Regions from separate parts of the Mesorhizobium sp. M0833 genome, predicted to be linked through region 3. Evidence: predicted binding sites of a transcription regulator. Region 3 holds the regulator's gene; each other region holds the start of a gene.
What was found. The regulator PhoB, encoded in region 3, activates phosphate uptake and scavenging genes when phosphate is short. The targets are predictions, from matches to a motif close to TGTCATNNANCTGTCAT.
Positions count from the first base shown of each region.

Region 1: a site for PhoB is predicted at 5,909-5,925, ahead of phnF (phosphonate metabolism transcriptional regulator PhnF). Genes of this name have one in related genera too.
Region 2: a site for PhoB is predicted at 2,758-2,774, ahead of NKH98_RS00900 (ceramide glucosyltransferase). Genes of this name have one in related genera too.

Region 1 covers NZ_JAMYOQ010000003.1:318,166-326,225, forward strand. The annotation lists gene NKH98_RS05620 (UxaA family hydrolase) at 1-87, shown strand, start outside; gene NKH98_RS05625 (ABC transporter substrate-binding protein) at 417-1,412, shown strand; gene NKH98_RS05630 (sugar ABC transporter ATP-binding protein) at 1,513-3,066, shown strand; gene NKH98_RS05635 (ABC transporter permease) at 3,063-4,028, shown strand; gene NKH98_RS05640 (zinc-binding alcohol dehydrogenase family protein) at 4,099-5,115, shown strand; gene phnF (phosphonate metabolism transcriptional regulator PhnF) at 5,128-5,871, opposite strand; gene phnG (phosphonate C-P lyase system protein PhnG) at 6,006-6,467, shown strand; gene phnH (phosphonate C-P lyase system protein PhnH) at 6,467-7,078, shown strand; gene NKH98_RS05660 (carbon-phosphorus lyase complex subunit) at 7,080-8,060, shown strand, end outside.
Region 2 covers NZ_JAMYOQ010000001.1:192,675-200,734, forward strand. The annotation lists gene NKH98_RS00880 (aspartate aminotransferase family protein) at 1-76, shown strand, start outside; gene argF (ornithine carbamoyltransferase) at 91-1,002, shown strand; gene NKH98_RS00890 (Hsp33 family molecular chaperone) at 1,165-2,175, shown strand; gene apaG (Co2+/Mg2+ efflux facilitator ApaG/CorD) at 2,182-2,574, opposite strand; gene NKH98_RS00900 (ceramide glucosyltransferase) at 2,796-3,950, shown strand; gene NKH98_RS00905 (O-succinylhomoserine sulfhydrylase) at 3,987-5,177, opposite strand; SAM riboswitch at 5,248-5,325, opposite strand; gene NKH98_RS00910 (2'-deoxycytidine 5'-triphosphate deaminase) at 5,461-6,555, shown strand; gene araD1 (AraD1 family protein) at 6,611-7,603, opposite strand; gene mmsB (multiple monosaccharide ABC transporter permease) at 7,795-8,060, opposite strand, start outside.
Region 3 covers NZ_JAMYOQ010000002.1:27,274-35,333, forward strand. The annotation lists gene NKH98_RS02215 (CHASE domain-containing protein) at 1-575, opposite strand, end outside; gene NKH98_RS02220 (ATP-binding cassette domain-containing protein) at 705-1,505, opposite strand; gene NKH98_RS02225 (sugar ABC transporter permease) at 1,521-2,885, opposite strand; gene xylF (D-xylose ABC transporter substrate-binding protein) at 3,028-4,068, opposite strand; gene NKH98_RS02235 (ROK family protein) at 4,354-5,598, shown strand; gene phoB (phosphate regulon transcriptional regulator PhoB) at 5,608-6,297, opposite strand; gene phoU (phosphate signaling complex protein PhoU) at 6,314-7,021, opposite strand; gene pstB (phosphate ABC transporter ATP-binding protein PstB) at 7,054-7,857, opposite strand; gene pstA (phosphate ABC transporter permease PstA) at 7,854-8,060, opposite strand, start outside.

The sequences.
Region 1 (8,060 bases), on a different contig from region 3:
ACAGCTTCGGGTCGCAAGACCAAGAGCGAGGAATTCGGCTACGGCGACAACGAGTTCGTGCCGTGGCATCTCGGCGCGACGCTCTAGGCCTTGCCGTCCGGGAAGTCGCGAGCACCTGACGTGAACGCCAGGTGTCACAGTTCGTACACCGCCAAAAGCGAATGTACATTCCATATTGACTGGTTGATGGAATTAATATTCCATGCGGGATATTGAAGCAGATTGGCAGCGGAGTTCCGACAGAAAAAATCTTCCATCAAGCCATTCGAAGCGGCCATCAAACAGCGCTTGCGCCGGCCGAGATGATACACTATCAAAATACCGTAAATGTTTTTTATTGATAAAGTTCCGTTTGGGCCGCGCCATCCGAATGGAGCTTCCGTAACATTCACCGGGCGACTTAGGGAGGACTCCTAATGAAATTCGTGACCAGCATTCTCAACCGCCGCGCCTTCGTGGCACTCGCAGCCGCGTCGATGCTTGCCGGCGTGATGCATTCGGCTCCGGCATCCGCGGCCGACGTGACCATTCCGATCATCGTCAAGGACACCACGTCCTTCTACTGGCAGATCGTTCTGGCCGGCGCCCGCAAGGCTGGCAAGGATCTCGGCGTCAACGTGCCGGAGCTCGGCGCCCAGGCCGAGACAGACGTCAACGGCCAGATCTCGATCCTTGAAAATGCCGTCGCCGGCAACCCGGCGGCCGTCGTCATCGCGCCAACCGAAGCCAAGGCGCTCGGCAAGCCGATCGATGAGGCCGCCACCAAGGTCAAGATCATCGGTATCGACTCCGGTGCCGACTCCAAGGCCTTCACCTCGTTCCTGACCACCGACAACATCCAGGGCGGCCGTGTCGCCGCTGACGGCCTTGCCGCAGCCATCGGCGAAGCCAATGGCGGCAAGGTCGAGGGCGACGTCGCCCTGATCACCGCGCTTCCGGGCGCCGGCTCGCTCGAACAGCGCGCCCAGGGTTTTAAGGAACAGCTCGCCACCAAATATCCCGGCCTCAAGCTGGTCGCCGACAAATACGCCGACGGCCAGGCCACCACCGGCCTCAACATCGCCACCGACCTGATCACCGCCAACCCCAACCTCAAGGGCATCTTCGCCTCCAATCTGATCATGGCGCAGGGCGTCGGTCAGGCGATCGCCGAGAACAATCTTGCCGGCAAGGTCGCGCTGGTCGGTTTCGACAGCGACGAGAAGCTGATCAAGTTCCTCAATGACGGCGTCATTTCGGCTCTCGTCGTTCAGGATCCGTACCGGATGGGCTATGACGGCATCAAGACGGCGCTCGCCGCCTCGAAGGGCGAGAAGGTCGAGGCCAATGTCGACACCGGCGCCAACCTGGTCACCAAAGCCAACATGAAGGATCCGAAGATCGACGCGCTGCTCAACCCCAAGCTCGACTGAGCATCGCCACAAGTGAACTGTTTCCAGGGCCTTTGCCCCGGAAACATCCCACTCGCGCCAATCGTCAGGCCATCTGGCGGGCCAATCTGGGAGGATTGTCATGATGTCGACGGCGCAGGAACTCCATCCGGCCCCAACGCTGGAACCGGGCAGGACCATCCTCGAACTCCGCGGCCTGGAAAAACGCTATCCCGGCACCCACGCGCTGAAGCCGGTCGACCTCGCCTTCAAAGCCGGCGAGATCCACGCCATCGTCGGCGAGAACGGCGCCGGCAAATCCACCCTGATCAAGCTTCTGACCGGCGTCATGCCGCGCACCTCCGGCGACGTCATCTGGGAGGGCAAGCCTGCCGCATTGGCAACGCCGCATGAGGCGATGGCGCTCGGCATCAATGCCGTGCATCAGGAAGTGGTCCTGTGCCGCCATCTCACCGTCGCCGCCAACATGTTCCTCGGCGAGGAGGATGCACGTTTCGGCATCCTGCAGCAGCGGGCGATGGTCAGGCAGGCGCAGAAGATCATCGACGACCTAGGCTTCGACCTGCCCGCGCATGTCATGCTGGGTGACCTGACCATCGGCCAGCAGCAGCTGATCGCCGCCGCCCGCGCCACCGTGCGCGGCACCAAATTCCTGATCTTCGACGAACCGACCGCCTATCTCACCCGCAAGGAGGCCGACCAGCTGTTCACGCTGATCCGCCGGCTGAAGGGCGAAGGCGTCACCATCATCTACATCAGCCATCGCATGGAAGAAGTGTTCGAACTCGCCGACCGCGTCTCGGTGCTGCGCGACGGCACGCTGGTCGGCACCAGGAACATTGCCGAGACCAATGACGCCGAGCTGGTCAAGATGATGATCAACCGCTCGATCGAGCAGGTCTACCACAAGGAGCATTTCACCCCTGGCGCGACCATCGTCGAAGCCAGGAACCTGTCGGGCAAGGGCTTCGAAAATGTCTCGATGTCTGTCCGTGCCGGTGAGATCGTCGGCCTCTATGGCCTGATCGGCGCCGGGCGCAGCGAGTTCGTCACCACGCTCTATGGCCGCCACCGCAAATCGGCCGGCCAGATCCTCTGGGAGGGCAAGGAGGTCAAGGTCAATTCCGAACATGACGCGATCAGGCTCGGCATGGCGCTGGCCCCCGAAAGCCGCCGCGACCAGGGCCTCTGCCTCAACCTGCCGGTCGGGCTCAACCTCAATCTGCCGATCTACAAGCGCATCTCGAGCAATCTGCTGATCTCGCGCGCGCAGGAAAAGGCGCAAGCCGATCGCCAGATCGCCGACCTGCGCATCAAGACGCCGACACGCAGCGCCCTGGCCTCCAGCCTGTCCGGCGGCAACCAGCAGAAGATCGTCATCGGCAAATGGCTCGCCCACGGCGCCAAGCTGTTCATCTTCGACGAGCCTACCGTTGGCGTCGATGTCGGCACCAAGGCCGAGATCTACCGCCTGTTCGGTGCGCTGCTATCCAAAGGAGCCGGCATCATCCTGATCTCGTCCTACCTGCCCGAGGTCTATGAACTCGCCGACACGCTGCATGTGTTCCGGCGCGGCAAACTGGTGGCTACGCACGGGTTTCGGACCGCTGATCACGAGGAGATCCTCACCCAGGCGCTGGCCGAGAAACAAGAAAGACCGGGAGGACGGATATGAGCACCGAGGCGATCGCTGCCGAAAGGCCGAAACGCAACTACAACGCCCTGTTCGGGCTGACACTGCTGGCGCTGCTGGTTCTTTTGTGGGTCATCCTGTCGGTGGCGACGCCGAGCTTCGCCTCGGCCAACAACATCTCGAACCTGTTGCGGCAAGGGTCGATGATCGCCATCCTGGCGGTCGGCCAGACCTTCGTCATCATCACCGGCGGCATCGACCTTTCCGTCGGCGCCGTGGTCGGCTTCGCCACAGTCATCGTCGCGATGCTGATCAACGCCGGAACACCGGTTTTCCTGGCCATCCTGATCACCTTGCTGGTCGGCGTCGCCATCGGCATGTTCCACGGCTTCGGCATCGTCAAGATGGGCCTCCCACCCTTCATCATCACCCTGGCGACGCTGACCTCGCTGCGCGGCATCGGTCTGTTGATGACCAACGGCAACTCGATCTCGATCAACAACGATGCCTTCCAGACGTTCTCGCGCAGTTCCTTCGTCGGCGTCCCCAATCTGTTCTGGATGGTGATCCTGGTCGGCATCCCGGCCTACATCTTCCTGCACCACAGCCGCTGGGGCCGCTATCTGTTCTCGGTCGGCTCCAACGCCGAGGCGTCGCGCCTGTCAGGCGTCAACGTCCAGCGCACCATCTATATGGCCTACACGCTGTCGGGGCTGTGCGCGGCCTTCGTTGGCGTGCTGCTTGCCTCGCGCATCGGCATCGGCAATCCGACACAGGCCGAGGGCTGGGAATTGCAGGCGATCGCATCCTCGGTTATCGGCGGCACCTCGCTGTTCGGCGCTGTCGGCTCAGTGCACGGGCCGCTGCTCGGCGCCTTCATCCTTGCCACCATCAACAACGGCGCCAATCTGCTCAACGTCAACGCCTTCTGGCAGCGCATCATCACCGGTGTGCTGATCATCGTCATCGTCTATTTCGACGGGCTGCGCCGCCGCGGCAAATAGACGGCCTCCCCACAACCGCCGGCCTCGCGACAGCAGAGCCGGCGGTGCCATGAACCGACTGGATTGAAGCATGAAAGCCGTCGTCTGCCGCTCGCCCGGCGAACTTGTCCTCGAAGATCGTCCGGCGCCTGGCGCGCCCCCGGCCGGCTGGGCGCTGGTCGCCGTCAGCCATGTCGGCATCTGCGGCACCGACTATCACATCTTCGAAGGCAAGCACCCGTTCCTCGCCTATCCCCGCATTATGGGCCACGAAGTTTCCGGCACCGTGATCGAGGTTGGTGAGGGCGTCGATCTGGCAATCGGCGAACCGGTGGTCGTCAATCCCTATCTCGCCTGCGGCAAATGCATCGCCTGCCTGCAAGGCAAGCCGAATTGCTGCGTCAAGATCGAGGTGCTCGGCGTCCACCGCGACGGCGCCATGTGCGAGCAAATCCTGGTGCCGGCGCAAAATCTTTATCCGGCAAACGGCTTGTCGCTGGCCGATGCTGCTGCCGTCGAATTCCTGGCGATCGGCGCGCATGCCGTGCGGCGCTCGCTGGCTGATCCAGGTGCGCGCACGCTGGTCATTGGCGCCGGCCCCATCGGGCTCGGCACGGCGCTGTTCGCCCGCATCGCCGGGCTCGACGTGACGCTGCTCGACATGAGTGCGGAGAGGCTGGGTTTCGCCGAAAGCGAACTCGGCTTCGCGACCCTCGACGGCTCGCAGGGCGCTGCTGCGGACCTGGTGAGGCAAGCAACCGACGGCGACGGTTTTGACATGGTTTTCGATGCCACCGGCAACACCCAGTCGGTGCAGTCGGCCTTCGCCCATGTCGCGCATGGCGGGGCGCTGGTCCTGGTCAGCGTCGTCAAGGACGACATCGCCTTTTCCGATCCCGAATTCCACAAGCGCGAGATGATGCTGATCGGCAGCCGCAACGCGCTGCGTGCCGATTTCGACCATGTCGCCGCCTCGATCCGCAACGGCGCGGTGCCGTTGGCAAAGCTCGTCACGCACCGCACGACGCTTGGCGAAACGCCGCACGATCTTGCCCGCTGGGCGCATGAGAAGTCCGGCCTGATCAAGGCCGTTATCCAGGTCGGATGATGCTGGCGCACCTCAAAGCGCCGACAGTTTGAGCTCGATCCGCTCGGCCGGGAAGCGCGACTCCGAAAACTGGATCGGCTGACCGTCGGGCGTGACGTTGACGGCGACCGTCACCAGCACGATGGCGCCGGGCTGCAGGTCGAGGTCCGCAAGGTCGGCCGCATCGGCATGGCGCGCCGACAACACCGTCGATTGCCGCAGATAGTCGTCAATGCCAAAACGTGCCAGCGATGCGGTGATCGAACCGGTTTCCGCCATGGCAGCATCGATGCCGGCAAAGCGCCTGGCATCGAACCAGCCGGCAGCGCGGGACACTGGCATTCCATCGGCTTCGCCGCGCGTTTCCAGACGTATCACGTCGGCCCCCTTTGCAAGGCCTAAGCTCTCTGCCACACGACGGTTGGCAGGCTCGACCGATGACGCAAGCAAGGTGATATGCCGGTCGGACGCCTGTCCTTGCAATCCCTCCGAAAAGCGGGTGCGGGCGCCGATCGGATATGACAGCCGCCTGCGCGACAGCACGAAGGTGCCCCGCCCCTGCTCTGCCCTGAGCACACCCTCCTGCACCAGCGCTGCAATGGCGCTGCGGACGGTGTGGCGGTTGACGCCATAGCGCTCGGCAAGTGCCACCTCCGGCGGCAACGCCGCATTTTCGGGAAAATCGCCGACGGAAATCGAATGCAGTATCTGATCGGCGATCTGCCGCCACAGCGCGACACCGCTGCGCCGCTCGATGCTGTTGGCTTGTCCGATCATTTTCTGCCCCAACCTTTGCGCCCCCTCTTCTCGCCCTTGTCATGCACCCGTCATAGACACGCATTAGATAATAGGTATAATTTGTATAATTGTCTATATCAATAGACAAATTTCGATGCAAGGGAATGTTAACCATGCGAGGACAGGAAGCCCGCGATCAGGCTGAGCGCAAGGCCGTTATGGCAACGCTGGCGCAATCGACCGGCGACGATATCGTCCGTCTGTGGAACGAAGCCGGCCTGCCTTCTGAGGCGGAACTCCTGCGCGGCCCCGAAACCGGCCTAGTGACCGTGCGTGGCCGCATCGGTGGCGGCGGCGCGCCGTTCAACGTTGGCGAGGCGACGGTCACCCGCGCCACCGTCCGGCTCGCCTCCGGACAGGTCGGCCACTGCTATGCGCTCGGCCGCGACAAGCAGAAGGCAAGGCTGGCGGCAATCGCCGATGCGCTGTGGCAGGACCCGGCTCACCGCAATGAGGTCGAGACCAGGCTCGTCGCGCCCTTGCGGGCGGCACTGGCCAAGGCCCGTGACCAGCGCCGCGCCGAGACGGCGGCGACCAAGGTCGATTTCTTCACCATGGTACGCGGAGAAGACTGATGGACATCGTGACCCAAGCGATTGAAGGCGGCTTTGCCGATCCGGTGTTCGACGCCCAGACGGTCTTCCGGGCAGTGATGGACGCGATGGCCCGGCCGGGCACACTGCAGCCCCTGCCGGTCTTTACCCGTCCACCGACGCCGCTGTCAGCCACCGCGGGCGCCATTGCGCTGGCGCTGTGCGATAACGACACGCCGCTCTGGCTCGACCCCGCCTTGCAGGCTTCAGCGACGGTGAAATCCTGGCTTGGCTTCCATACCGGCGCGCCGCTGGCCAACACCCCGGCCGACGCGCATTTCGCGCTGATCGCCACGCCGGCCGAGATGATGGCGCTCGACGGGTTTTCGCAAGGCACCCAGGATTATCCCGATCGCTCCACGACGCTGATCCTCGAGGTCAGCGATCTTGTCTCCGGCGCTCCGCTGCTGCTCGAAGGCCCGGGCATCGAGAAGACGGCGACGATCGCGCCGGCGCAAATGCCGCGCCATTTCGTCGAGCAATGGAAGCAGAACAACCAGCGCTTTCCGCGTGGCGTCGACATCATCCTCGCCACATCCGAAGCAATTGCCTGCCTGCCCCGCACGACGCGCATCAAGACGATGGAGGCATAGGATGTATGTCGCGGTAAAGGGTGGCGAAGCGGCCATTCGCAACGCCCACAAACTGCTTGCCGACCGCCGGCGCGGCGATCGTTCGGTGCCCGCACTTCGCCTCAACCAGATCGTCGAGCAGCTGGCGCTCGGCGTCGACCGGGTGATGAGTGAAGGTTCGCTCTACGACAGGGAATTGGCGGCACTCGCCATCGTCCAGGCGCGCGGCGACTTGATCGAGGCGATCTTCCTCATTCGCGCCTATCGCACCACGCTGCCGCGCTTCGGCTACACCAAGGCGGTCGACACCGGCACGATGCTGGTCGAGCGGCGGGTGTCGGCCACCTACAAGGACCTGCCCGGCGGCCAGTTGCTCGGCCCGACTTTCGACTACACCCACCGGCTGCTCGATCCCGAGCTTGCTGCAGGCGGCGAAGTCGCCGAGCCGGAGCAGCGTGCCGGCGAGGCGGAAGCCATGCCGCGCGTGTCGGCGATCCTCGCCCGCGAGGGCCTGATCGAGTCCGACGGCGACATGCCTGAAGATCATGTCCCCGGCGACATCACCCGCGAGCCGCTCGAATTCCCGATGGCGCGCGACATCCGCCTGCAGGCGTTGTCGCGCGGTGATGAGGGGTTTTTATTGGCGCTCGGCTATTCCACCCAGCGCGGCTATGCGCGCAACCATCCCTTCGTCGGCGAGGTCCGTATCGGTGAGGTCGAGCTGGAGCTCGACGTGCCGGAACTGCCTTTCGCGGTGCCGCTCGGCAGGATCCGCGTCACCGAGTGCCAGATGGTCAACCAGTTCAAGGGCTCGGCCAAGGCGCCGCCGCAATTCACCCGCGGCTACGGCCTTGTCTTCGGCCAGAGCGAGCGCAAGGCGATGGCCATGGCGCTGTGCGACCGCGCGCTGCGTGCCTCAGAGTTGGGTGAGGATGTCGTCGCCGCCGCCCAGGACGAGGAGTTCGTCATCTCGCATTCCGACAATGTCCAGGCGACCGGCTTC
Region 2 (8,060 bases), on a different contig from region 3:
CCACGAGGCGCTCGAGCGCATTCGTGCCGGCGCCAAGAGCCTGGCGGATGCCATCGTCGCTGCCGCTGCGAAGTAATCCTGGAATTCCTGATGTCCCTTCGCCATTTTACTGATCTTTCTGCCGTTTCCGAAGGCGATCTGCGCTTCATGCTCGACGACGCAGCTGTGCGAAAGGCAAGGCTCAAGGCCGGAGAACGCAGCAAGCCGCTCGAGGGCAAGGTGCTGGCGATGATCTTCGACAAGCCGTCGACGCGCACGCGCGTATCGTTCGACGTCGGCATGCGGCAGTTGGGTGGCGAGACGATCATGCTGACCGGCACCGAGATGCAGCTTGGCCGCTCGGAGACCATTGCCGACACGGCCAAGGTGCTGTCGCGCTATGTCGATGCCATCATGATCCGCACCACCTCGCATGACCGGCTGTTGGAACTGACGGAAAACGCTACGGTCCCCGTCATCAACGGGCTGACCGACGAGACCCATCCCTGCCAGCTGATGGCCGACATCATGACCTTCGAAGAGCACCGCGGTCCGGTGGCCGGCAAGACGATCGCCTGGACCGGCGACGGCAACAACGTGCTGCATTCGCTCCTGGAGGCATCTGCGCGGTTCCATTTCAAGCTGAACGTCGCCGTGCCCGAGGGCAGCGAACCGGCTCAGAAGCATGTCGACTGGTCGAAAGCCAATGGCGGCAAGCTGAAATTCACCCGCTCGCCCGAGGAGGCCGTTCACGAGGCCGACTGCATCGTCACCGACTGCTGGGTGTCGATGGGCCAGGAGCACCGTGCCCGCGGCCACAATGTCTTCCTGCCCTATCAGGTCAATGCGGCACTGATGGCGAAAGCCAAGCCGGACGCGCTGTTCATGCACTGTCTGCCGGCGCATCGCGGTGAGGAGGTTACCGACGAGGTCATCGACGGACCGCATTCTGTGGTGTTCGATGAGGCCGAGAACCGGCTCCATGCCCAGAAGGCGGTCCTGGCCTGGTGCCTGGGCGCTTGATACGGGCCGCGATGATCCGGGCCGGCCTGATCTGCGCCGCCTTGATCCGGGCCGCCTTGATCCGGGAATGGGTGGTGCCTATCTCAGGCGCATCACGCAAATCGAGCGCGTCTCGTCGCATGCGCCCCGGAGGGCGGCATCGCCGCGCCCCGGAGCTTTGTCATGTTGGAAACTCATCAATTGGCTGAACATAAACCCAAGCTCGGCGAATTCGGCTACGCCGGCGACGATCATGTCGTGCCGTTCGAGGTCGGCCCGCTCGACGTGCGCGGCCGCACCGTCCAGCTCGGGCCGATGCTCGACGCCATTCTCAGCCGCCACGACTATCCCGAGCCGGTCGCCCGGCTCCTGGCCGAAGCCTGTGTGCTGACGGTACTGCTCGGAACTTCGCTGAAATTCGAGGGCAAGTTCATTCTGCAGACCCGCACCGATGGGCCGGTCGACATGCTGGTCGCCGATTTCTCCACGCCGCACGCGCTGCGCGCGTATGCCCGCTTCGATGCCGACCGGCTGCAGGCTTTGACTTCGGCCGGCGAGACGTCACCGCAGACGCTGATCGGCAGCGGTGTCCTGGCGCTGACCATCGACCAGGGCGCTCACACGCAGCGCTACCAGGGCATCGTCCAGCTCGACGGCGTCACACTTGAAGATGCCGCACGCACCTATTTCCGCCAGTCGGAGCAGATTCCGACCGACCTCCGCCTTTCGGTTGCCAAGCTTCTGACGCCCGGCGTCGGCGGTGCCCGCGAGCAATGGCGGGCCGGTGGCCTGCTGGCACAATTCCTGCCGCAGTCGGCGGAGCGTATGCGCGTACCCGACCTTCCCGGGGGCGACGGCGATCCGCGTGAGGAAATCCACGACCCGACCGACAATTCCTGGCAGGAGCTGCTGGCGCTGCTTGGCACCATTGAACCGACCGAGCTGATCGATCCGACGATCGGCGCCGAACGGCTGCTTTACCGGCTTTTCCACGAGCATGGCGTCCGCGTGTTCGGCAGCGTGCCGGTCGCCGACCAGTGCTCATGCTCGAGGGAGAAGATCCGCGGCATTCTCGAAGGCTTTTCCGCCGAGGAGATCAGGGACAGCAGCGAGGATGGCAGCATTCACGTCGCCTGCGAATTCTGCTCGAAGCAATATGACTTCGACCCGGCGGAGTTTGCAGCGGCTGGATGACGGCGGTCAATTGACGGTGCGCCGCGTGCCCGGCAAATCGAGCGAGAAGGCGGGGATGGCGACGTCGAACGTCTCGCCCCGCTTGTTGCGCATTGTGTAGTGCCCGACCATGATGCCGGACGGGGTCGAGAGCGGGCATCCGGACGTATACTGATAGCTGTCGCCGGGGTTGAGTCCGGGTTGCTCGCCGACGACCCCGGGGCCGCGCACTTCCTCGACTTTGCCGGTACCGTCGGTAATGTGCCAGTAGCGTGATAGAAGCTGCACGAACTCATCCGACTGATTGTCGATGGTCACCTGGTAGCCCCAGACATAGCGGTTTTGCGGCGGATCGGAGTGATCCTCCAGATAGAACGGCCTGACCTGCACTTCGATGTTGCGGGTGACGGCGCTGTACATAAACTGCTCCAAAGCAATGTAGATGGAACTTTCGATGCTCAGCGCAGTTTGGTCAACGATGCGCAGCATCTTCTTGCCCGATCTCAAGCGCAGGTGCCGAAAAACAATGTCATTTGAGTGACAATGATGGTGTGCAGGCTTGTGCCGGACGACTCAGCGTTCTGTCGAATTGTTGAAAACGGCTGTCATGCGGCCGGCATTTCTGGAGTGACCAGATCTCGATGGAACCGACATTCGCAGCCGCCCTCCTTTCCATAGCCCTCCTTCTTTCAAATCTCGCCAGCATCCTGTTAGCTTCGCAGAAGCTGAAGCGACCAGCCAGTATTGCACCGCCGGCGGCCAACGCGCCGCCGGTATCGATCGTCATCCCGGCGCGCGGCGTCGAGCCGTTTGCCGAAGAGACGCTGGAGCGCGCCTTCTCACTCGACTGGCCGCGCTATGAACTCATCTTCTGTGTCGCCCATGCCGACGACCCGGTGGTCAAGCCGATCACTGCCGCAATGGCGCGCTTTCCAGCTATTCGCGCGCGCCTTCTGGTCGGTGACGACCGCATCAGCGGCAATCCAAAACTCAACAATTGCGTGAAGGGTTGGGAGGCGGCGCGTTATCGCTGGGTCATCCTTGCCGATTCCAATGTGCTTATGCCGAGCGACTACGTCCAGCACCTGATGGCGGCGTGGCGGCATGACACCGGCCTCGTCTGCTCGACGCCAATCGGCTCGCGGCCGGACGGCTTCTGGGGGGAGGTCGAATGCGCCTTTCTCAACACGCTGCAGGCACGCTGGCAGTACGCTGGAGAGGCGCTCGGCCTCGGCTTCGCCCAGGGCAAGAGCATGTTGTGGAATAAGCCGATGCTCGATGCCAATGGCGGCATCCGCGCGCTTGCTGCCGAGATCGCCGAGGACGCCGCCGCGACCAAGCTGGTCAACGGGCTCGGACTGCGGGTCAATCTTGTCGCCTCTCCCTTCGAACAGCCGCTCGGCCGGCGCACGCTTGGCGAGATCTGGTCGCGGCAGGCGCGCTGGGCGCGGCTGCGCCGCGTCACCTTTGCACTGTTCTTTGCTCCCGAAATCCTGATCGGCGCGGCACCGCCGCTGGTGCTGGCGCTGATCGCGGCGGCTGACGCCGGCGTCAGCCTGCCGGCCACCGCCATCGCCGTGCTGGTCGCGGCCTACCTGCCGGAATGCGCCTTGGCCTCGGCCAAGAGATGGCACCTGTCGCCGCGCACGATCCCGGCGATGATGGCACGAGACCTGATGCTTCCCGCCATTTGGGCGCGCGGATGGCTGAGCGGCGCCGTCGACTGGCGCGGCAACGTGATGACTATCCAGACAAAGACCGTCGCGGAGCTGGAAGAGACCCCGTCCGGCGCCTGATCGGCACGTCCCCGCTCGCCTCTGTTCGGCCAGCCCTTATCCGGCAACTCTCAGTGCCTGCTCGATGTCTTCGAGCAGGTCGTCGGCGTCCTCAAGGCCGACTGACAGCCTGAGCGTTCCCGGTCCGATGCCGAGCTCGGCGCGGGCTTCATCAGTCAAGTTCTTGTGTGTGGTCGTCGCCGGATGGGTGATCAGGCTCTTGGCGTCGCCGAGATTGTTGGAAATCAGCACGACGTCGAGTGTGTTCTGGAAGGCAAAGGCCGCCTGCTTGCCGCCCTTCACATCGAAGCAAATCAGCGTCGAGCCGCCCGACATCTGCTTCTTGACCACGGCCGCTTGCGGGTGGTCGGCGCGGCCGGGATAGATGACGCGGGCGATTTGCGGGCGCTCGGCCAGGAAATCCGCGATGCGGCCGGCACTTTCCGTCTGCTGGCGTACGCGTAGCGGCAGCGTCTCCAGGCCTTTCAGCAGCGTCCAGGCATTGAAGGGCGAGAGGCTTGGGCCGGTGTGGCGGAAATAGTCATGCAGGTTCTCGTCGATCCATTTCTTGTCCGACAGAACGATGCCGCCAAGACAGCGCCCCTGGCCGTCAATATGCTTCGTGGCCGAATAGACGACGATGTGGGCGCCGAGTTGCAGCGGTTTCTGCTGCAAGGGCGTAGCGAAGACATTGTCGACGATCAGCCTGGCGCCGATCGAATTGGCAAGTGCCGCGACGGCGGCAATGTCGACTACCTCCAGCGTTGGATTGGTAGGGCTTTCCAGGAAAAACAGTTTGGTGTTTGGCTTGACCGCCTTTTCCCAATTGGCGATGTCGGTGCCGTCGACCAGCGTTGCCTCGATGCCGTATTTCGGCGCCAGCGTCTCGATCACCCAGCGGCAGGAGCCGAACAGCGCGCGCGCCGCCACGATATGGTCGCCCGCCTTGGCGCTACACAGCAGTGCTGCCGTCACCGCCGCCATGCCGGATGCCGTGGCGCGCGCGTCCTCGGCTCCTTCCAGCGCGCACATGCGTTTCTCAAACATGTCGACCGTCGGATTGGCATAGCGCGAATAGATGAAGCCCGGCTCCTCGCCCTTGAAGCGGGCCTCCGCCGCTTGCGCCGTCTCGTAGACATAGCCTTGGGTGAGATACATCGCCTCGGAGGTCTCGCCGAAGCCGGAACGCAGCGTCCCGGCATGCACGAGTGCGGTCTGAGGCTTCCAGTCGCGCTTCTTGGTCATCATTCCATCCAAACACCAAAATTGGTCCAAACAACAAAAAACCGGCCGCGAAAGTCGCAACCGGTCCATATGGCCTTGCGGCCCGACGGTCCTTTAGCGACTTGTTTAACGTGGCTGCAAGCCGACCGGCCAAATCACCACGGGATAACGAGCTTTAGACCCGCGCCACGCTTGCGTCAATTGCCGGCATGATTAAGAGGGTTGTACCAAGCAGGTGCCAAAGGCGTCCACGGTCGGACCTGCGACAGAACAAGACCTCGCCCGGCGTTCGAACGGAGCCAGACCCTTGCGGCAGACAGGCATTCTTCCCGATCAGGATATTTCCGCGCTGTTCCAGACGGGCGCGCTGAAATCGCCGCGCATGCTCGATGCCGATCAGATCCAGCCGGCCAGCCTTGACCTCAGGCTCGGCGACAAGGCCTGGCGAGTGCGTGCTTCCTTCTTGCCCGGCCCGGACCACAGGGTTGTCGACAAGCTCGACCGGCTGAAGCTGCACGAGATCAACCTCGCCGAAGGTGCGGTGCTGGAAACCGGCTGCGTCTACATCGTGCCGCTGCTCGAAAGCCTGGCGCTGCCCGCCCATATTTCCGCCTCCGCCAACCCGAAAAGCTCGACCGGACGGCTCGATATCTTCACCCGCGTAATGACCGACCGTGGCCACGAGTTCGACAAGATCGCCGCTGGCTATGAAGGCCCGCTCTATCTGGAGGTCAGCCCGCGCACTTTCCCGATCATCGTGCGGACCGGCTCGCGGCTGTCGCAGATCAGGTTCCGCACCGGCAATGCGCTCTTGTCGGAAAGCGAGCTGCACGAGTTGCACCGCGCCGAAATGTTGGTCGCCACCGAACCACCCAACATCTCAGGCGGCGGAATCGCGCTGTCGATCGATCTCGACGGCGACAAGGACGGGCTGGTCGGCTATCGCGGCAAGCACCACACCGGCCTGGTCGACGTCGACAAGCGCGCCGCGCAGGATGTCGTCGATTTCTGGGAGCCGCTCTACAAAAGCGGCGCCGGCGAGCTGGTGCTCGATCCGGACGAATTCTACATCTTGGTGTCGCGCGAGGCGGTCCATGTGCCGCCACTCTACGCCGCCGAAATGACGCCTTTCGACCCGCTGGTCGGCGAGTTCCGCGTCCATTATGCCGGTTTCTTCGACCCGGGTTTCGGCCATTCGGCGTCGGGCGGCACCGGCAGCCGGGCGGTGCTCGAGGTGCGTAGCCACGAAGTGCCGTTCATCCTCGACCACGGCCAGATCGTCGGACGGTTGGTCTACGAGCACATGCTGAAACGGCCGCAGGCGCTCTACGGCACAGATCTCGGCTCGAACTATCAGGCGCAGGGCCTGAAACTGTCCAAGCATTTCCGCGCCGCGCGATGAGTTTGGAACTGCCAATCTCCCCCACGAGGGGGGAGATCACGCTGTCATCGACGCCTCAAAGCGCCTTCACCGCCACCTTCACCGGCTGCTCGATTTCAAGCGGGTTGCGCAGCGGCAGGCCGAAATCCTGCGCCTCGATTTCGAATACGTCACCGGCCTCGGTCCTGATGCCGTCCGCGAAGGACAGCGTCGCCGTGCCGAACATGTGTACATGCACATCACCCGGCTGGCGGAAGGCCGAGTATTTGAAGTGGTGATGCTCGAGATTGCCAATGGTGTGCGACATGTTCGCCTCGCCCGACAGGAACGGCTTTTCCCAAAGCAGCTTGCCGTCGCGCAGGATGCGTGAAGCGCCGCGGATATCGGACGGCAGGTCGCCGATCAGGATCTCCGGGCCGAACGAAGCGTTACGCAGCTTGGAATGGGCGAGGAAGAGATAGTTCACACGCTCGGTGACGTGGTCGGAAAACTCGTTCGACAGGGTGAAGCCGACGCGGAATGGGGCGCCGTCGTCGCCGATCACATAGATACCGGCGATTTCCGGCTCCTCGCCGGCATCCTGGGCGAAGGCCGGCGACACAAGCGCCGCACCGGGCGCCACCGCCATAGTGCCGTTGCCCTTGTAGAACCATTCCGGCTGCACGCCGATCTGGCCCTTCGCCGGCTTGCCACCCTCAAGCCCCATGCGGAACATCTTCATGGAATCGGTCAGCTGTTCCTCGCCGTCCGTGCTGAGCTTCTTGTGCATGGAATCGCGGGTCGCGGCGGAGCCGAGATGCGTCAGCCCGGTGCCGGTGAGATGGAGATGCGCCGGATCGGGATGGTTGATCGGCGACAGCAGTCGTCCCTTCTTGTAGGCTGCGTCCAGATCGATGGTTTCGCCGAAGCCCTTGCGCTCGATCAGGGCGACAAGCCCGCTGCCGGTGCGCGCGGCTTCCATCGCCAGCGAATAGACGCTGCGCGCGCCGTTGATGACGCGGGTCTTGCCGCCGTTGCGGGCAACGACGCGGATCGTCTCGGCGTCGTCGAGGATCTGTGAGATCAGCATGGTAACCCTCTCTGAATTGCGGGCTTGGCGTGCCTTTCTTGGCAAACCCTGCCCGGCGCGGCTCGGACCGTTGTCCGCGCCTCGATTGAAATTCTTCGTCCGGATTGCGCTCGCGGATCAGGTCCCTCGAGGGACTTCTTTGCGCCGCCCGGCAGCGCCGCGATGTGACCCGTATGCCTCCTGGTTGCCTCTCAAGCCTTGTTCTTGTTGTAGACGTCGAAGACGACGGCGCCGAGCAGCACCAGGCCTTTGACCACCTGCTGCCAGTCGACATTGACGCCCATGATCGACATGCCGTTGTTCATGACGCCCATGATGAAGCCGCCGACCACCGCGCCGATGACCTGGCCGACGCCGCCCATCGCCGAAGCGCCACCGATGAACACCGCGGCGATGACGTCGAGCTCGCTGCCGAGGCCGGCCGCCGGCACAGCCTGCCCCAGGCGCGCTGCGATAA
Region 3 (8,060 bases):
GTGAAGGTCTGCGCGGCACCCGTATCCTTGCCGAGCTGCACGAGCCCGCTGGCGTGCTGCTGATCGTCGGCCATCGCCTTTTCGATCGCCTCGCGCCGCGCCGGCCCGGTGAACATGTCGTAGCCGATGCTGGATTGGTTGGACGGATCCAGCGGTTCGAACAGCACGATGGGCGTACGCCACGGTAAGTTCGTGTCGGGGTAGATCGGATGGCTTGCGCCGTGATCGTGCAGGATGTCGCGCTCGACCGCCGCCTCGTTGCCAGTTTTCGCCAGGCGGAGGAAACCGATGCCGCGCAGGCCGGCGAAATTATTGTCGATGTCGAGCGCGTTGAAGAAGGCCTTGAACTCGCCTTGCGAGATACCGCCATTGCGCGCGTCGAACAGCGCTCGGGTCGAACGCAGCAGCGACAGGTCCAGGTCGATGCGGCTTTCGATCCGGTTAAGCGCGTCGTCCGCCGTCGCCTCGAATTTTATGCGGGCCGCCTCCTGGGTGGCAAAATAGGCGAAGCCCGCCATCGTCAGGCTGATCAGCGCGACGGCGATAAAAGCGACGGTCGGAAACAGCTTCTTCAATTGCTGATACGTCCCGTGGACGGTTCGGCATCTTTATGGGCAAGTCCCGACGCCAACACAATGCCCAGGCCAAAGCATGGTGACGGCTGGCACATTTTGGCGGCTTGTGATTAGCCGGCTAATTCTCGTTCATGCGGCGATCTTCAGCGCGCCCGGCCCCGGAATGGCGCCGGGTGGGCACTTGCCAAGGATGATCATGCCGAGCACTTCGTCCTGGGTGACGTCGGTTGTGCGCGCCGTGCCGACAACCCGACCGTTCTTCATGACGCAGACACGGTCGGCAAGCTCGAACACGTCGTGAATATCATGGCTGATCAGGAAGATGCCGATGCCGTCGGCCTTGAGCTGCTTGACCAGTTCGCCGACCTGCGCCGTCTCCTGCGGCCCGAGTGCCGCCGTCGGCTCGTCCATGATCAGGATGCGAGCATTGAACAGGATGGCGCGGGCGATCGCCACCGACTGCCGCTGGCCGCCCGAAAGCTTTACCACCGGCTCCTTGAAACGTTGGAAACGCGGATTGAGCCTGCCCATCACCTTGCGCGCCTCGGCCTCCATGGCGACGTCGTCGAGCGTACCCCAGCCGGTCATCAGCTCGCGGCCGAGAAACAGGTTGGCGGCCGCATCGACATTGTCGGCCAGCGCCAGCGTCTGATAGATCGTCTCGATGCCGTACTTCTTGGCGTCGCGGGGGTTGGAGATCGAAGCCTCCTCGCCATTGACGAAAATCTGGCCCGCATCGCGCTTGTAGGCGCCGGACAGGATTTTTATCAACGTCGATTTGCCGGCACCGTTGTGGCCGAGCAAAGCCATCACCTCGCCCGGGAAAAGATCGACCGAGGCATCGTCGACGGCGCGAATGCCGCCGAAGGCGATCGAGATGCTGCGCATGTCGATCAGCGGCGTGCCCGTGGGAGCGGTCTTGTCGGCCATGATCGTTCCTCCTCCCTAAATGCGTTTGCGATAGACGGTATCGAGCCAGACCGCGAGCACCAGCACGGCGCCGACGACGATGCTCTGAAGCGGTGAATCGATGCCGAGCAGCACCATGCCGGACTGCAGTGACTGCATCAAAAGTGCGCCGAGCATGGCGCCGAGCACCGTGCCGGAGCCGCCTGCAAGTGACGTGCCGCCGATGACCGCGGCGGCGATGACCAGCAGTTCGTCTAGCGTGCCCAGCGCATTGGTCGACGAGTTCTGCCTGGCTGACGAGATCGCCGCGGCGATCGTCGCCAGCACGCCCATGATCATGAACACCTTCATGGTCACCCAACGCGTGTTGATACCGGCAAGGTTGGCGGCTTCCGGATTGCCGCCGATGGCGAAGACATAGCGGCCGAAACGGGTACGCTTGGTGATGAAGGTCATGATCAGCCCGACGGCCACAGCCATCAGCACGGGTATGGCGATGCCATGGGCGATGAACAGCCCGCCTTCGGGAACCGTTATATTGTTGGCCGCCGCGTATCTGTTCACGATGCCGACTGGCCAAGGATAGGAATTGGCGAGCCATATGGCGCCCATGATGACAGCGCAGGTGAGGACACCGAGGAACGTCTCGGCCCAGATCGGGCGCAACGGAAAGCGGAACCGCTTGCGCTGCACCCGCCCGTTGAGCAGCATGAACACAACCGCCAGGCACGCGATAATTCCGACGATCCAGCTCCATCGCGCGCCGATCGAACCCGCCGGCCCACCGCCCATCAGCTGGAACGTGGCATCAAGCGGCGCAATCGTCTGACCGCTGGCGACCCACCATGCGGCACCCCGCCAGACCAGAAGGCCGCCCAGCGTCACGATGAAGGCCGGCACCTCGAGATAAGCGATGATGTATCCCTGGAACGCTCCGATAAGAAGGCCGAGCGCCAGGCCAATGGCCAGCGCCAGGATCCAGATCCAGGGGTTGCCGAGTTGCAGACCGATCATTCGCACCAAGAAATGCACCTGCGCAAAGCCCATGACCACGCCAATCAGGCCTTCGGCGGAACCGACCGACAGGTCGATATTGCGCATGACGATAACCAGCACCATTCCGGCGGCCATTATGGCCACGGCGGAAGTCTGCACCGAGAGGTTCCAGAGATTGCGTGGCGTCAGGAAGGTCCGGCTGTCGAAGTCGAACGGATTGACGCCGAGCCGTACGCTGGAAACGACATGCAGCCCGATCCAGATGACCAACAGCGCGCCGATCATGCCGGGCATACGGGTGTCGATCTCGGTTGCCTTGAGAAACCGGGCAACGATGCCGAGCTCGGATTCCCGCGCCCGGTCTGCCGTGCTGTCGACCGGCGTGTTGGAAGTCGTGTCGGTCATCATGTTTCTCCCGCCGGGTTGCCGTCTGCCGCGGATGCCGGAAGCAGCCTAGAAGTTATCCGCCGGAAGCGGAAAAACAATTCTTTTTGAAAAAACGCCGCGGCGAGCGGCCGCGGCGTTCGGGCTTCTCGGAAACGTCGGCTCAGTTGCAGACCGCAACAGTGCCAGCCGCCACACCGGCGCAGACCTCTTCTTTCTTGATCCAGCCGGCGTCGATGACGACGTTGAGGTTATCCTTGGTGATGGCGACCGGAGTCAGGAACAGCGACTTGACCGTGTTGCCGCCGGGCGTGGTGAAATCCTTCACGCCGGCAATGTCGGTCATCTGCTTGCCGTCGGCAAGCTGCGAGGCGATCTCGGCGGCGTTCTTACCGAGCTCGCGCGCGTCCTTCCACACCGACACGGTCTGTGTGCCAAGCGCGATGCGGTTCAGTGCGGCGTGGTCGCCGTCCTGGCCCGAGACCGGAACCGATCCGGCCAGCCCTTGCGCCGTCAGCGCGGCGACGACGCCACCGGCGGTGCCGTCATTGGCCGCGACCACGGCATCGACCTTGTTGTCGTTGGCGGTCAGGAACTGTTCCATGTTCTTCTGAGCGTTGGCCGGCAGCCAGCCGTCCGTATAGGCCTCGCCGACATTCTTGATCTTGCCGCTGTCGATGGCCTCCTTCAGCACCTCCATCGAACCGGCAAACAGGAAATCGGCATTCGGATCGGAACCCGAACCCTTGATGAAGACGTAATTGCCTTCCGGCTTCACCTTGAAGACTTCGCGGGCCTGCATGCGGCCGACTTCCTTGTTGTCGAAGGTCAGATAGAACACGTCCTTGTTCTCGATCAGCCGGTCATAGCCGACGACCGGGATGCCTTCGTCCAGTGCCTTCTGCACGGCCGGCCCGATGGCCGAGGCATCCTGTGCGAGGATGATCAGCGCATTGGCACCCTGCGAGATCAGGCTCTCGACGTCGGTGAGCTGCTTGCCGGGGTTGGACTGTGCGTCGGCAGAAATATACTTGTCGCCGGCGGCCTCGATGGCCGCCTTCATTGCGGCCTCGTCGGTCTTCCAGCGCTCTTCCTGGAAGTTCGACCAGGAAACGCCGATGACCTTGTCTTTCGCCTGCGCCACCGACCCCAGCGCCAGCGTGATGGCGACACCCGCCAGAATGGCGGTCGTGAATTTCTTCATCATATCCTCCCTGCGCCGCGTACGGCGTGACCAATTGGCTCAAAGACCAGCTTAGAAGCTCTAATTTTTTCGAGCCTCGAAAAAATACTGGCCCGATCTCCGGCTGCTGTCAACATCGATTGTGATGGATTTTGATGACTCTGCGAGTTTTTTCGAGCGTCGGAATAAACGATGACAGCGCCACCTGCATCTGACACTATTTGCCGCATCTGACACTATTTGTCGGACATTACCGACGGCTTCCGGTTCATGAGCGGCCGCGGCAACCGGGAGGAAAGCAAAACGATGTCCGTCGGAATCCGCCACGACGATTTGCGCCGGCGCAACCGGGCGATGGTGATCTCGGCGGTGCGCCGGGCTGGCCAGCCATCGCGTACGGAGATCGCAGCCACCACCGGCCTCAGTCATTCGACCATATCGGCGATCTCCTCCGACCTGATACGGGAAGGCATCCTCGCCGAGAGCAAGGCAAGTGAGCCCGTTTCGTTGAAACGCGGTCGTCCGCAGGTCGGCCTCGCCCTCAACCCGGAAGCGGCGGCGGTGCTGACCGTGGTGTTGTCACTGAATTTCCTGTCGGCCGCCATTATCGACTATGCGGGACAGGTGGTCGCCGAGGAACAGCGCCGGCTGGACACGCTGACCATGCCGCGCGACGAGCTGACCCGCGAATGCATGGCCATCGTCCGGCGCCGGCTTGAGGACCCAGACCTTGACGTCCGCAGTGTCGCCCGCATCGCCCTGGCGATTCAGGGCATTACCGACTCCCCTGCACGCGCCATGCTGTGGTCGCCGATCACGCCGCAGACGGACATCGCCTTTGCCGACATGCTGGAGGACGAATTCGGCATCCCGGCCACGGTGGAGAACGACTGCAATATGATGGCGGTGGCTTTGCGCTGGCGCAATCCGGATCGCTATCGCGACGACTTCATCGCCATCCTGCTTTCGCATGGCATCGGTATGGGGCTTGTGCTGAAGGGCGAACTGTTCACCGGGACGCATTCCTCGGGCGGCGAATTTGGCCACATGATCCATCGTCCGGGCGGCGCGCTCTGCCGTTGCGGGCGGCGCGGCTGCATCGAAGCCTATGCCGGCAACTATGCCATCTGGCGCAACGCCAGGCAGATGAGCGAAGACAGCGAACCTATCGCCGACGTCAGCGACGCCGACATGCGCGCGCTGGCCGCCCGCGCGCGCGAGAAGGATGGGCCGGAACGCGAGGCCTACCGCAAGGCCGGCGAAGCGCTGGGTTTCGGTCTCGGCTCGCTGTTCGCGCTGATCGATCCGGCACCGGTCGCGATGGTCGGCGCCAGTGCCGCTGCCTTCGATCTGATCGAGCCGGCCTTGCGCAAGGCAATCGCCCAGACCGCCGGCGGCCAGCACTCGGGCTCGATCTCCTTCGATACCGAGCCGAACGAATTGCCGCTGATCCGCGAAGGCTGCGCGATGCGGGCGTTAAGCTTCGTCGACCAGGAGATTTTCGCGCCGGGCGCGCAAATGAGGCCCGGCGTCAGAAAGAACGTCGCCTGACCAGGCGGGTCAATCTTCCCTGATCGCATAGCCGGCACCGCGGATGGTGCGGATGACATCCGGCATGCGGCCGTTATTGACGGCTTTGCGCAGCCGCCCGACATGGACGTCGACGGTGCGTTCGTCGATATAGATCGTCTCGCCCCAGACATTATCGAGCAACTGGCTACGCGAGAAGACGCGGCCCGGATGCCGCATCATGAACTCGAGCAGCCGGAATTCGGTCGGCCCGAGTCGGATCTCGCTCTTCTTGCGATAGACCCTGTGCGATTCGCGATCGAGCACGATGTCGCCGACCTTCAGCACGCTGGACAGCACTTCCGGCTTGGCGCGCCGCAGCAGCGCCTTGACCCTGGCCATGAATTCCGGCGTCGAAAACGGTTTGACGAGATAGTCGTCGGCGCCGGTCGAAAGACCGCGCACCCGATCGCTCTCCTCGCCGCGCGCGGTCAGCATGATGATCGGCAGCCGCTCGGTTTCGGGGCGCACGCGCAACCGGCGGCAGAGCTCGATGCCGGAAACCGCCGGTATCATCCAGTCGAGCACCAGAAGGTCGGGCACATTCTCCTGCAAACGGATCTCGGCTTCGTCGCCGCGTGTCACCACCTCGACCTGGTAGCCTTCGGATTCGAGATTGTAGCGGAGCAGCACGCCCAACGGCTCCTCGTCCTCCACCACCATTATGCGTGGTGCGATCATCGGCTGGGCACCCCCATCATGTCACCGGCGCCGACATTGTCGTTTCGTCCTGCTTCGGACGATTGACCGGCAATTGTTCGCCGGTCAGCACATAATACGCATTTTCGGCGATGTTGGTGACATGGTCGCCGATCCGCTCGAGATTCTTGGCGCAGAACAGCAGATGCGTGCAAGCAGTGATGTTGCGCGGATCTTCCATCATGTAGGTTAACAGCTCGCGGAACACGGACGTGTATTTGACGTCGATACGCTCGTCGGCGGCGCGCAGCTTGGCCAAGGCGGCCGCATCGCCTGCAGCATACTCCTCGATGACGCCCTGCACCTGGATGAGCACTAGCTGCGCCATCGCATCGATGGAATGCGATAGGTCGCGCGGCGTGACGCTGAGGCCGACCGCGCTCACACGCTTGGCGATATTCTTGGCAAGGTCGCCGATGCGTTCGAGGTCGCCGGCCATGCGGATCGCTCCGACGACATGGCGCAGATCGTGAGCCATTGGCTGGCGCTTGGCGATCAGGGTGATGGCGCGATCGTCCAGTTCGCGTTGACGCGCATCCATGATGGCGTCGTCGGAGACGACGCGTTGCGCCAGCACGTTGTCGGAATTCAACAGGGCCTTGGTCGCCCCGCCGACCATCGAACCGGCGAGGTCGGCCATGTCGCGGATCAGCTTGCTGATCTGCTCGAGATCCTCGTCGAAAGAAGCGACTGTGTGTTCGCCCATGGTCCTGTCCTCATATGCATGATCGGAACGGCTCAGCCGAAGCGGCCGGTGATGTAGTCCTGCGTGCGCTTCTCGCGGGGCGACGTGAATATCTTCTCGGTCCGGTCGAACTCGACCAGTTCACCCAGATACATGAAGGCGGTCTGGCGCGACACGCGCGCCGCTTGCTGCATATTGTGGGTGACGATGACGATCGTGTAGTCGGCTTGCAATTCGTCGATCAGTTCCTCGATCTTGGCCGTCGACAGCGGGTCGAGGGCCGAAGCCGGTTCGTCGAGGAGAATGACTTCCGGCTTCACTGCCACGGTGCGGGCAATGCAGAGCCGCTGCTGCTGGCCGCCGGACAGGCTCAAGCCGCTGGCGTTTAGCTTGTCCTTGACCTCGCTCCACAGCGCGGCCCGCTTCAACGCTTGCTCGACGCGGCCGTCCATCTCGGACTTGCCGAGATTCTCGTAGAGCCTGACGCCGAAGGCTATGTTCTCGTAGATCGACATCGGGAACGGCGTCGGCTTCTGGAACACCATGCCGATCTTTGTCCTGAGGAGGTTGAGATCCTGCGACCGGTCGAGAATGTTCTTGCCGTCAAGCAGCACCTGGCCCTCGGCGGTCTGTTTCGGGTAGAGCTCGTAGATGCGGTTGAAGACGCGCAGCAGCGTCGATTTCCCGCAACCCGAAGGGCCGATGAAGGCCGTGACGCTGCGCTCGGGCAGCGACAGGCTGATGTCTTTCAGCGCCTTGCTCTGGCCGTAGTAGAAGTTGAGGTTCTTGACCTCGATCTTCGTCTTCTCGGTGACCGTTTCGGTCATCGTCATGTCCGGGGACAACATCTGTGTCATCTGTCCTCTCTGCGTCCGGTAAGGCTGCGGGCGAGGATGCTCAAGCCCAGAACCGTCAGGGTGATTATGAGTGCGCCGGTCCACGCCAGTTGCTGCCATTCCTCGTAAGGGCTGAGAGCGAACTGGAAGATGGTCACCGGCAGGCTGGCCATCGGCGCGTTGATATTACTGCTCCAGAACTGGTTGTTGAGCGCGGTGAAGAG